Regions from separate parts of the Streptomyces sp. NPDC056580 genome, predicted to be linked through region 1. Evidence: riboswitches for the same ligand, from Rfam matches in the RefSeq annotation. Region 1 holds a riboswitch; the other holds the start of a gene.
The links. Region 1 has a riboswitch for cyclic di-AMP ahead of ACFQ9Z_RS10005 (peptidoglycan DD-metalloendopeptidase family protein). Riboswitches for the same ligand answer to the same signal wherever they lie in the genome.

Region 1 (5,314 bases):
CTGCAGGTACTCCTCCCGAGCGTCGAACAGCGGGCTGAGCAGCTCCATCACCTCAGGGGTGTAGGCGGTGTCGGGGCTGCCGTTGCGGCGCACCTTGTAGCGGCGGTGCTTGGCGTTGGACTCCAGGTAGTCGGCCACGATCGCGTCCCGCTCCACGCCCACCGCGAGCAGGGTGACCGCTACCGAGATGCCCGCCCGGTCCTTGCCGGCGGCGCAGTGCATCAGCGCGGGGACGCTGTCCTCGGCCAGCGAGTGCAGCACCCGGGAGTGCTCGGCGGTGCGCTCGGTGACGATCGTCCGGTACGAGGCGACCATCCGGGCGGCGGCCTTGCCGTCCGCGAGGATGTCGCGCAACTGGTCGAGGTCGCCGTCGCGGACCATCTTCCAGAACTCGGCGCCGTCCGCCGGGTCGCTCAGCGGCAGGTTGACGTTCCGCACGCCCGGCAGGTCGACGTCCGGGCCCTCCAGCCTGTGGTCGGCCGCGTTGCGGAAGTCGAACACCGTGCGCAGGCCCAGGGAGCCGAGGTAGGCGGCGTCCTCCTCCGTCGCGTGCGCGAGGTGGCCGCTGCGGAACAGCACCCCCCGGCGCACCCGCCGGCCGTCCACGGTCGGCATTCCGCCCACGTCGCGGAAGTTGCGCACGCCGGCCAGCTCGGGCTCGGTCGACGGGACCTGCTGCGTCACGGGGGCTCCTCCCGGTCGGACCCCGCCGGCTCGGTTCGCCGGCGGGCGCTGCGACGACGATACGACACCGTCACCTCGGGCAACGAGTTGTCCACAGGCGTTGCCAGCCGAGCGCACGGGCCCCGATGATGTGCGCACCTGAGCGGATCTGTTGGCACCTGTGAGGTCTCGATGGTGGACATCGCCGAGAACGGTCGCACCTGGCTCCTGACCGGGCCCACCAGCGGCTACGCGCTGCACCTGACGGAGGCGGACGAACTGCTCCACCTCCACTGGGGCCCGCGCATCGCGCTCGCCGACGCCGAGGCCCTGGCCCGGAGCCCGCTGCCCGGCTACCGGCCCTTCGAGTCCCCGCTCGACGGCCGCGAGGAGTACCCCGTCGAGGGCGGCCCCCGCTTCGTCCGTCCCGCCCTGTCCGTGCGCACCGGCGAGCGGCGCGGCACCGAGTGGCACTTCGTGTCCTACGAGGTGGCGGACGGCCCGGAAGGCGGCGCCGAGGGCGCGGAGCTGCGGCTGCGCTTCGACGACGACGGACTGGCGATCACCCTGCACCACCGGATGCGCGGCGACGTCGTGGAGCGCTGGGTCACCCTGGACAACCGCGGGCACGCGCGCGTGGAACTGCTGCGCGCCGACGCCGCCACCTGGACCCTGCCCGACCGCGACGGCTGGCGGCTGTCCCAGCTCCACGGCCGCTGGGCCGCCGAGTCCCTGCTCACCCGCGCGCCGCTCACCCACGGCGAGAAGGTCATCGGCAGCCGCCGCGGCCACACCGGCCACCAGCACCTGCCCTGGGTCGCCCTCGACACCGACGCCACCGAGGAGCGCGGCGAGGTCTACGGCTGCGCGCTCGGCTGGTCGGGCTCCTGGCGGATCGCGGTCGCGCAACTCCCGGACGCGCGCGTGCAGATCACCGGCGGCGCCGGCCACGACGACTCGGGCCTGCTGCTCCTGGAGCCGGGGGAGTCGTACACCACCCCCGTCTTCGCGGGCCTGTGGAGCGACGGCGGCTTCGGCGGGGCCAGCCGGACCTGGCACGCCTACCAGCGCGCGCACGTGATCCCGGACGCCGGGCGGGACCGGCCGGTGCTGTTCAACTCCTGGGAGGCGACGTTCTTCGACATCTCCGAGGAGCAGCAGGCGGCGCTCGCCCGGCGGGCGGCCGGCATCGGCGTCGAGCTGTTCGTCGTCGACGACGGCTGGTTCGGCGCCCGCACCAGCGACCGGGCGGGCCTCGGTGACTGGGCCCCGAACCCGGACCGCTTCCCGCACGGCCTCAAGCCCCTGGCCGACCAGGTGCACGGCCTCGGCATGAGGTTCGGCGTCTGGGTCGAGCCGGAGATGGTCAACCCGGACAGCGACCTGTACCGCGCCCACCCCGACTGGGTCCAGTACCAGCCGGGCCGCAGGCGGACCGAACTGCGCAACCAGCTCGTCCTCAACCTCGCCCGCGAGGACGTCCAGGAGTACCTGTGGGAGCGGCTGGACGGCCTGCTGTCCGGCGCCCCGATCGACTACGTGAAGTGGGACTTCAACCGCTGCTTCACCGACGCCGGGTGGCCGGGGGAGCCGTACCCGCAGCGCCTTTGGGTCGACCACGTCCGCGCGCTGTACGCCCTGCTGGACCGGTTGCGCGCCGCCCACCCCGGGGTCGCCTTCGAGTCCTGCTCGGGCGGCGGCGGGCGGATCGACCTCGGGGTGCTGAGCCGCACGGACCAGGTGTGGACCTCCGACAACACCGACCCGCTCGACCGGCTCGCCATCCAGCACGGTTTCAGCCAGATCCATCCCGCGCGCGTGATGGCGGCCTGGGTCACCGACAGTCCCAACACCCAGCTCAACGGCAGGTCGAGTTCATTGCGCTTCCGGTTCGTCAGCGCCATGGCGGGCGTGCTCGGGGTCGGGGGCGACCTCACCGAGTGGACCGACGGTGAGCTGGCCGAGGCCCGTGAGTGGGTGGCCCTCTACAAAGAGATCCGGCCGCTCGTCCAGCGCGGCGACCTGTACCGGCTGCGGCCCCCGGCGGGAGGCCTGAGCGCCGTCCAGTACCTGCTGGGGGACGAGACGGTGGTCCTGGCCTGCCTCCAGGCGCAGAGCTACGGCGAGCCGGTACCGCGCGTGCGGCTGCGCGGACTAGACCCGGCGGCGTCGTACGAATGCCGTGAAACGGGCGAAGTGCACCGAGGTGCCGTGCTGCTGCACCACGGGGTGCGGACCGGCCTGCGCGGCGACCTGGACGCGACGGTCATCCGCCTGCGCCGCATATGATCCTTCTGACCAGGTTCGATTCTTCACTCCAACTTGTCCTGAGATGAGGGGACCTGGTGGGGGAGCGTGTGAGCAGCGTCATAGGCGTGACCGTCCGCTGTTCATCATGTCCACCTGATCCCCATGAGCGGCCGGGGACTTGAGGAAGCCGCGCGGCCCGGAATGCACACACGGTGACCGCGAATCCCCCTTTTCGATCTTCTGGTGCCCGAAAGCCGGGAATCGGCCGCTTGTCTCCCTGTCACCAGCTCGCTTACGTTCACCACCGATCCGGACGGAACGCCGAATCCTGCCGCCGCCCGGAACCCCACACATGACCCGTGATCGGCAGGAGCGGGGGACCCACCAGGCACGACCGCCTGTCCCGGTCTCCGCGACAGGCTCGGGGTGCAGCCGCGCATCGCGCGGCAGGGCAACTCCAGCCCGAACCCGACAGCTCACCCCGCAGGCGCCGGAGAGGAATGCGCCATGCCCGCGAAGGGTAAGCACCGCCGTCCCAGGACCCGGCGTTTCACCCGGTCCATCGCCGTCGCCGGAACCGGCGGCGCCGCCCTGGCCCTGCCCCTGCTGGGGGCCGCCGGAGCGCACGCCGCCACCGCCCAGCCCGTCACCGGGGCGGCCGTGCGGCCGGTGAAGACCGTGCAGAGCACGGCGGCCGTCCAACGGGACGCCGGTGCCCGCACCTACACGGTGAAGTCCGGCGACTGCCTCGCGCGGATCGCCGACGAGCAGCGTGTGAGCGGCGGCTGGCAGCGGCTCTACGCGGACAACCGGCAGGCCGTCGGCGAGGATCCGGCGCTGATCCACCCGGGTCTGAAGCTGTCGCTCGGCAAGAAGGCCGCAGCCCCGGCCCGCACCGGGACCTCCGCCTCCTCCGACACCGCCTCCTCCGACACCGCCACCTCGAACGCCGCATCCTCGGACACCGCGCGGTCCGCGCGGCCGTCGGACGCCCGGGCGGTGGCCCCGGCGAAGGCCGCCCCGGCCACCCAGGCGTCCCCCGCGGCCCGGACGGCCGAGGCCGTGCCGGCCGCCGCCCCGGCCGGCGGCTACACCCTGCCGGTCACGGTCCCCACCGTCGGCACCGGCTACCACGTGGCGGGCAGCATGTGGTCCAGCGGCTACCACACCGGCGTCGACTTCGTCGTCCCCACCGGCACCTCCCTCAAGGCCGTCGGGGCCGGCACCGTCGTCTCCGCCGGCTGGGGCGGCGCGTACGGCAACCAGGTCGTCGTCAAGCTGAACGACGGCTACTACGCCCAGTACGCCCACCTCTCCCGGCTCTCGGTGTCGGCCGGTCAGACGGTGACCGCCGGTCAGCAGGTCGGCCTGTCCGGCGCGACCGGCAACGTGACCGGACCGCACCTGCACTTCGAGATCCGCACCACGCCGGACTACGGCTCGGACGTGGACCCGGTCGCCTACCTGCGCTCGCACGGCGTCGCCCTCTAGTCGCTCCCGTCAGGGGCGCGCGACGCACCACCACCCGCCCGACACGCCTCCGAAGGCCGGACCCCCGATCCCCGGGTCCGGCCTCCGGTGTGCCCGGACGGTCCGCGTAGCGGCTCTATTCCTGGGTTGGCAAATTCTTTACGGGTGTCTCATCTCACCGTTAGTCAACCCCTGCCTACGGTCGCGTAGGTCACATCCGAAGGTGAATCATGGTCCGACGTGGCAGACGATTCGAAGAGTGACAACACATCAGTGATCGGGTCGTACGTGGCGGTGGGGGACAGCTTCACCGAGGGCGTCGGCGACCCCGGGCCCGACGGGGCGTTCGTGGGCTGGGCCGACCGGTTCGCGGTCCTGCTCGCCGACCGGCGCCCCGAGGGCGACTTCAACTACACCAACCTAGCGGTCCGCGGGAAGCTCCTCGACCAGATCATCGAGCACCAGCTCCCGCAGGCGGTCGAACTGGCTCCGGACCTGGTCTCCTTCTGCGCGGGCGGCAACGACATCATCCGGCCCGGCACCGACCCCGACGAGGTGGCCGAGCGCTTCGAGCGGGCCGTCGCCCGCCTCGCGGCGGCCGCGGGCACGGTGATGGTGACGACCGGCTTCGACACCCGGGGCGTGCCGGTGCTCAAGCACCTGCGCGGCAAGATCGCCACCTACAACGGGCACGTCCGCGCCATCGCCGACCGGTACGGCTGCCCGGTGCTGGACCTGTGGTCCCTGAAGTCCGTCCAGGACCGCAGGGCCTGGGACAACGACCGGCTCCACCTCTCGCCCGAGGGGCACACGCGCGTGGCGCTGCGGGCCGGGCAGGTCCTCGGCCTGGAGATCCCGGCCGACCCGGAGCAGGCCTGGCCCCCGCTCCCGCCCCGGGGCACCCTGGAGATCCGCCGGGACGACGTCCACT
Region 2 (5,314 bases), on a different contig from region 1:
GCCCCAGACGTCCTTGCCGTCGTGGACGAGGCTGTACTCGGAGCCGCTCTCCAGCAGCGACAGCTTCTGCCGGTCCGGTCCGTCGGCGGCCACGCGCAGCGTGTGCGTGCCGGAGACCAGTTCGGTCAGCTTGGACTGCGGGTCGGCGGAGGAGCCGCCGCCGTCGCCCCGGGCCGCCCCGGACATCAGTCCGCTCTCCAGGCCGCCGAGGTCCGGCAGACCGAGGTCGGTGCTGACCTTCACCGTGCCGGAGAGCTGCTGCACGTCCGATTTGGCGATCTTGTCGATGAGCTGCTGCGCGGTGATCTTCGGCAGATCGGGGTCACCGGAGTCGGCGAGCGCCGGAACCAGCCCGATCGTGGCCGCCGCCACCCCCACCACCGCGACCGGGACCACGTACCGGGCGGCCTTGCGGCGTCCGGTGGGCAGGTCCTCGTCACGCGCGGCGGCCGTTGCGTCGTCGGATTCGTACGGTGCCATCTGTGCCTTACCTCCGTCGTCGGCGGCGGCTGTCCCCACACTGGTCCACCTGAGCCGCCATTCTCACCCGAATCGGTGAGGATTGGTGATTTCCGTGGCTTCCATATGACCAAATCGGCCGTGAGGAGGCGTCAGACCACGGCACCAACTCCGTGTACGCCTGCGGTATGACACCCGAGGGCGGTGTCTCCCCCGACCCGTAGGGGTCGTGCGGGAGTCACCGCCCTCGGTCCGTGTACGGGGGGGCTCAGCCGGCCCGGTGCACCACCGCGTCGCACAGTTCGAGCAGCGCCGCCTTGGAGTCGCACTCCGGCAGCGGGGCCAGCGCGGAGCGCGCCTCCTCCGCGTAGCGGACGGTGTCGCGGCGGGCCTGCTCCAGCGCGGGGTGCGCGCGGAGCGCGGTCAGCGCCTCGTCGAGACGGGCGTCGTCGCCGAGGTCGGAGTCCAGCAGCTCGCACAGCGCGATGTCCTCGGGCAGCGCCAGGCGGGCGGCGCGCTCGCGCAGCCGGAGCACGGGCAGCGTCGGGATGCCCTCGCGCAGGTCGGTCCCCGGCGTCTTGCCGGACTCGTGCGAGTCGGAGGCGATGTCCAGGACGTCGTCCGCGAGCTGGAAGGCGACCCCGAGCCGCTCGCCGTACTGGGTCAGCACGTCGACGACCGTCTCGTCGGCGCCGGACATCATCGCGCCGAACCGGCAGGACACCGCCACCAGGGAGCCGGTCTTGCCGCCGAGCACGTCCAGGTAGTGCTCGACCGGGTCGCGTCCGTCCGAGGGGCCCGCGGTCTCCAGGATCTGCCCGGTGACCAGCCGCTCGAACGCGAGGGCCTGCACGCGGACCGCCTCGGGGCCGAGGTCGGCGAGGATCTGGGAGGCGCGGGCGAACAGGAAGTCGCCGGTGAGGACGGCGACGGAGTTGCCCCAGCGCGTGTTCGCGCTGTCCACCCCGCGCCGCACGGACGCCTCGTCCATGACGTCGTCGTGGTACAGCGTGGCCAGGTGGGTCAGCTCCACGACCACGGCCGACGGCACGACGCCGGGCGCGTACGGGTCGCCGAACTGCGCCGCGAGCATCACCAGGAGCGGCCGGAACCGCTTCCCGCCGGCCCGTACGAGGTGCTGCGCGGCCTCCGTGATGAACGGGACCTCGCTCTTGGTGGCCTCGAGCAAGCCTTCCTCGACAGCCGTCAATCCGGCCTGGACATCGGCTTCCAGAGCCTGGTCCCGCACGCTCAGCCCGAACGGCCCGACGACGGTCACGAGGGGTCTCCTGTCTGCTGGTGTCTGCTGGCGATTACGCGGTTTGTCGATAGGTCGCTGCCCTCACTCAAGTCAGCGTATCCGGTCCTGTTTCGATCACCGAGGGCGGCCACCGGTCCGGCAGGGACGGCACAGGACCACGGTCGGCACATCGCCGACCATCCACTAATACGGACATTTAGTTCCTTAATACTCCTTTTGGAACGTAGGCAAATCAGCCACGGGGCATCCGGCGGGGCACACCAGCCCGATCCATTGCCACGGTCAAATCCCCTATGTCGGATTTGGAATACTTCGCTATTTCGTGAGTTGGGTCACGCCCCGCGACGGGCCCGTCCGGCCCGGCCGGCAGCCGGTCCGCCCTTGCACGGACGGCCAGTTGAGCATTGGCAGTCGCAAAGGATCAAGCACTCAAAACGGAACAGAACAAGGTCAACTTGGCTTTTACGTGAATCCAACACTTGTTCCGGACATGTGCTCTCGCATACGTTCCCGGCCAGTCGAGCGGAACGCCGAATCCTGCCGCCGCTCGACACCACCCATCGACGAACTCATTCGTACGGCAGGAGCGGGGGACCCAGGTAAGTTCGCCGGACCGGACGACGCGTGTCGTCACCGGAACGGCAAGGGGTGAAGCCGTGCCGCGCAGAGCGGCACGGCCGGGCACCTCCCCGCCCGAACCCGACAGCTCACCTCGCAGGCGACGGAGAGGAACTTCCATGCCTGCTGCCGCTCAGAACCGCCGCTTCCGCACCGGTCGCCTCGCCCGCAAGCTCGCCGTGCTCGGCACCGGCGCCGCCTTGCTCGCCCTTCCGGTCGTCGGCGCCACCAGCGCCTCCGCGGCCGACTCCACCAGCTCGTCCGGCACCACCGTCGCCGGGTACCCGAACAACCTCGACGGGTGGATCCGCGAGTCCCTCGCGATCATGGCGGAGAAGCACATCCCGGGCACCTACAACGGCATCCACCGCAACATCATCCGCGAGTCCTCGGGCAACCCGCGCGCCATCAACCTGTGGGACTCCAACGCGGCCAAGGGCATCCCGTCCAAGGGTCTGCTCCAGGTCATCGACCCGACCTTCAACAGCTACCACGTGGCCGGAACGTCCTTCGACATCTACGACCCGGTCGCGAACATCACCGCCGCCTGCAACTACGCGGCCGCTCGCTACGGCTCGATCGACAACGTCTTCGGCGCCTACTGACCGGCCCCCGCGGCGGGGCGCCCGCCGCGGTCCCGGTCAGTGGGCCGGGAACAGTCCTTCGAGGACGACGGCGACGCCGTCGTCCTCGTTGGACGTAGTGACCTCGTCCGCGACCGCCTTGAGTTCGGGATGGGCGTTGGCCATGGCGACCCCGCGGCCGGCCCAGTCGAACATGGGGATGTCGTTGGGCATGTCCCCGAAGGCCAGCGCCCGGCCGGCGGCGATCCCCAGACGGTCGGCGGCCAGCGCGAGCCCCGTCGCCTTGGTGACCCCGCACGGCTGGAGCTCCACCGTGCCCGGCCCCGACATGGTGACCGTGGCCAGCGAGCCCACCGCCGCACGCGCGGTCGCCGCCAACTCGTCGTCCGACAGCCTGTGGTGGCGCAGCAGCACCTTGCTGATGGGCTCGCGCCACAGGTCGTCGCGCCGGCCGACCCGCACGGCGGGCAGGGTCGGGTGGGGCATCAGATACCCGGGTTCGATCAGGGTGAGCCCGTCCACGCCGTCCTGGTCGACGGCCGCGAAGACCTGCCCCACCTCGGCCTCGATCTTGCCGAGCGCGGTCTCCGCCAGTTCCCGGTCCAGCCGCACCGACCACAGCAGGCGGCCGGAGCCGGCGTCGTAGACCTGCGCCCCCTGCCCGCACACCGCGAGCCCCGTGCAGCCCAGGGCGGCCAGCAGCGGCCGTACCCGGGGAGCCGGCCGGCCCGTCACCACCAGGTGCCGGGCGCCGGCCCGCGCCACCCGCTCCAGAGCGGCGAGCGACCGGTCGGAGACGGTGTCGTCGCCGCGCAGCAGCGTCCCGTCCAGATCGGTGGCGATCAGTGCGTATGCGGGGGGTGCGGCCATGATCAGAGAATACGGACCGCGGCGCCCCGCCGACTCATCTGGATCTTCCCGGACTTGGGCCCGCGGCCGCGGTCCGGCGCCCCCCGACCCGCCTCGGGAGGCGCGCCCACCCCGTCCCCGGCCCCGCACCGCTCCGCCCACCCCTGTCCGGCTACCGGCCCTCACCCCGTCCGCGTCCTCTTTCCGGACATCGGCCGGACAACCCTGTCGGCACTGCCCAAGACATGGGTCCCGGCCGTAACGTGTGGCGCGATCACATGGAACGCATCGCCATGCATGGCCCGGATGAGAGTGAGGCAGCACCCCATGCCCCCCTTCGACGTCCCCGAGGGCGACCCCTTCGGCCCGCACAACCTTCCCTACGGTGTGTTCTCGCCCTCCGGCAGCACGGAGCGCAGGGTCGGCGTCCGGCTCGGTGACCACGTCCTCGACGCGGGCGCCGCGGCCGCCGCGCTCGGTTCGCCGTACGTCTCCCTGCTCGCGCAGGCCACCCTCAACCCGCTGCTGGCGGCCGGCCGCACGGCGTGGTCGGACGTGCGGCGCGCGCTGACGGCGTGGGTGACGGTCCCCTCGCACCGGTCGACGATCGAACCGCTCTTCCACCCCCTGTCGTCGGTCACCCTCCACCTGCCGTTCGAGGTCGCGGACTACGTCGACTTCTACGCCTCCGAGAACCACGCGCGGAACGTCGGCCGGATCTTCCGCCCGGACGCCGAGGACTCCCTCACCCCCAACTGGAAGCACCTGCCGATCGGTTACCACGGCCGCTCCGGCACGGTGGTCGTCTCCGGCACGGACGTCGTACGGCCCTCGGGGCAGCGCAAGGGCCCCGGCGACCCGGCACCGGTCTTCGGGCCCTCGGTCCGGCTGGACATCGAGGCCGAGGTCGGCTTCGTGGTGGGCGTGCCCTCCACGCAGGGCAGGCCGGTCGCGCTCGGCGACTTCCAGGAGCACGTCTTCGGCCTGTGCCTGCTCAACGACTGGTCGGCGCGCGACATCCAGGCGTGGGAGTACGTCCCGCTCGGCCCCTTCCTCGGCAAGTCCTTCGCCACCTCGGTGTCGGCGTGGATCACCCCGCTGGAGGCGCTGGAGCACGCGCGCGTGGCGCCCCCCGAGCGCACGCACCCCCTGCTGCCCTACCTGGACGACGCCGCCGCGGGCATCGAACCCGGCGGTTACGACCTGCGGATCTCCGTCGCGATCAACGGTCACACGGTGTCCGAGCCGCCCTTCTCCACCATGTACTGGACCGCCGCCCAGCAGCTCGCCCAGATGACGGTGAACGGTGCTTCGCTGCGCACCGGCGACCTGTACGGCTCGGGGACGGTCAGCGGACCGGCGGAGCGGCAGCGCGGCTCGCTGCTCGAACTGACCTGGAACGGCCGCGACCCGCTCGAACTCCCCGACGGCAAGCGCACGTTCCTGGAGGACGGGGACGTGGTGACCCTCTCGGCCTGGGCGCCGGGGCCGGACGGCGGCCGGGTCGGGCTCGGGGAGGTCAGCGGGCGGATCGTGTCCGGCT

Region 2: another riboswitch for cyclic di-AMP. It lies ahead of ACFQ9Z_RS23790 (transglycosylase SLT domain-containing protein); the one in region 1 lies ahead of ACFQ9Z_RS10005 (peptidoglycan DD-metalloendopeptidase family protein).

What each region holds. Positions count from the first base shown of each region.
Region 1 covers NZ_JBHTVE010000004.1:242,886-248,199, forward strand. The annotation lists gene ACFQ9Z_RS09995 (tyrosine-protein phosphatase) at 1-684, opposite strand, end outside; gene ACFQ9Z_RS10000 (alpha-galactosidase) at 856-2,952, shown strand; cyclic di-AMP (ydaO/yuaA leader) riboswitch at 3,223-3,416, shown strand; gene ACFQ9Z_RS10005 (peptidoglycan DD-metalloendopeptidase family protein) at 3,421-4,404, shown strand; gene ACFQ9Z_RS10010 (SGNH/GDSL hydrolase family protein) at 4,657-5,314, shown strand, end outside.
Region 2 covers NZ_JBHTVE010000010.1:234,773-240,086, forward strand. The annotation lists gene ACFQ9Z_RS23780 (outer membrane lipoprotein carrier protein LolA) at 1-480, opposite strand, end outside; gene ACFQ9Z_RS23785 (polyprenyl synthetase family protein) at 728-1,738, opposite strand; cyclic di-AMP (ydaO/yuaA leader) riboswitch at 2,272-2,456, shown strand; gene ACFQ9Z_RS23790 (transglycosylase SLT domain-containing protein) at 2,458-2,943, shown strand; gene ACFQ9Z_RS23795 (HAD family hydrolase) at 2,980-3,792, opposite strand; gene fahA (fumarylacetoacetase) at 4,099-5,314, shown strand, end outside.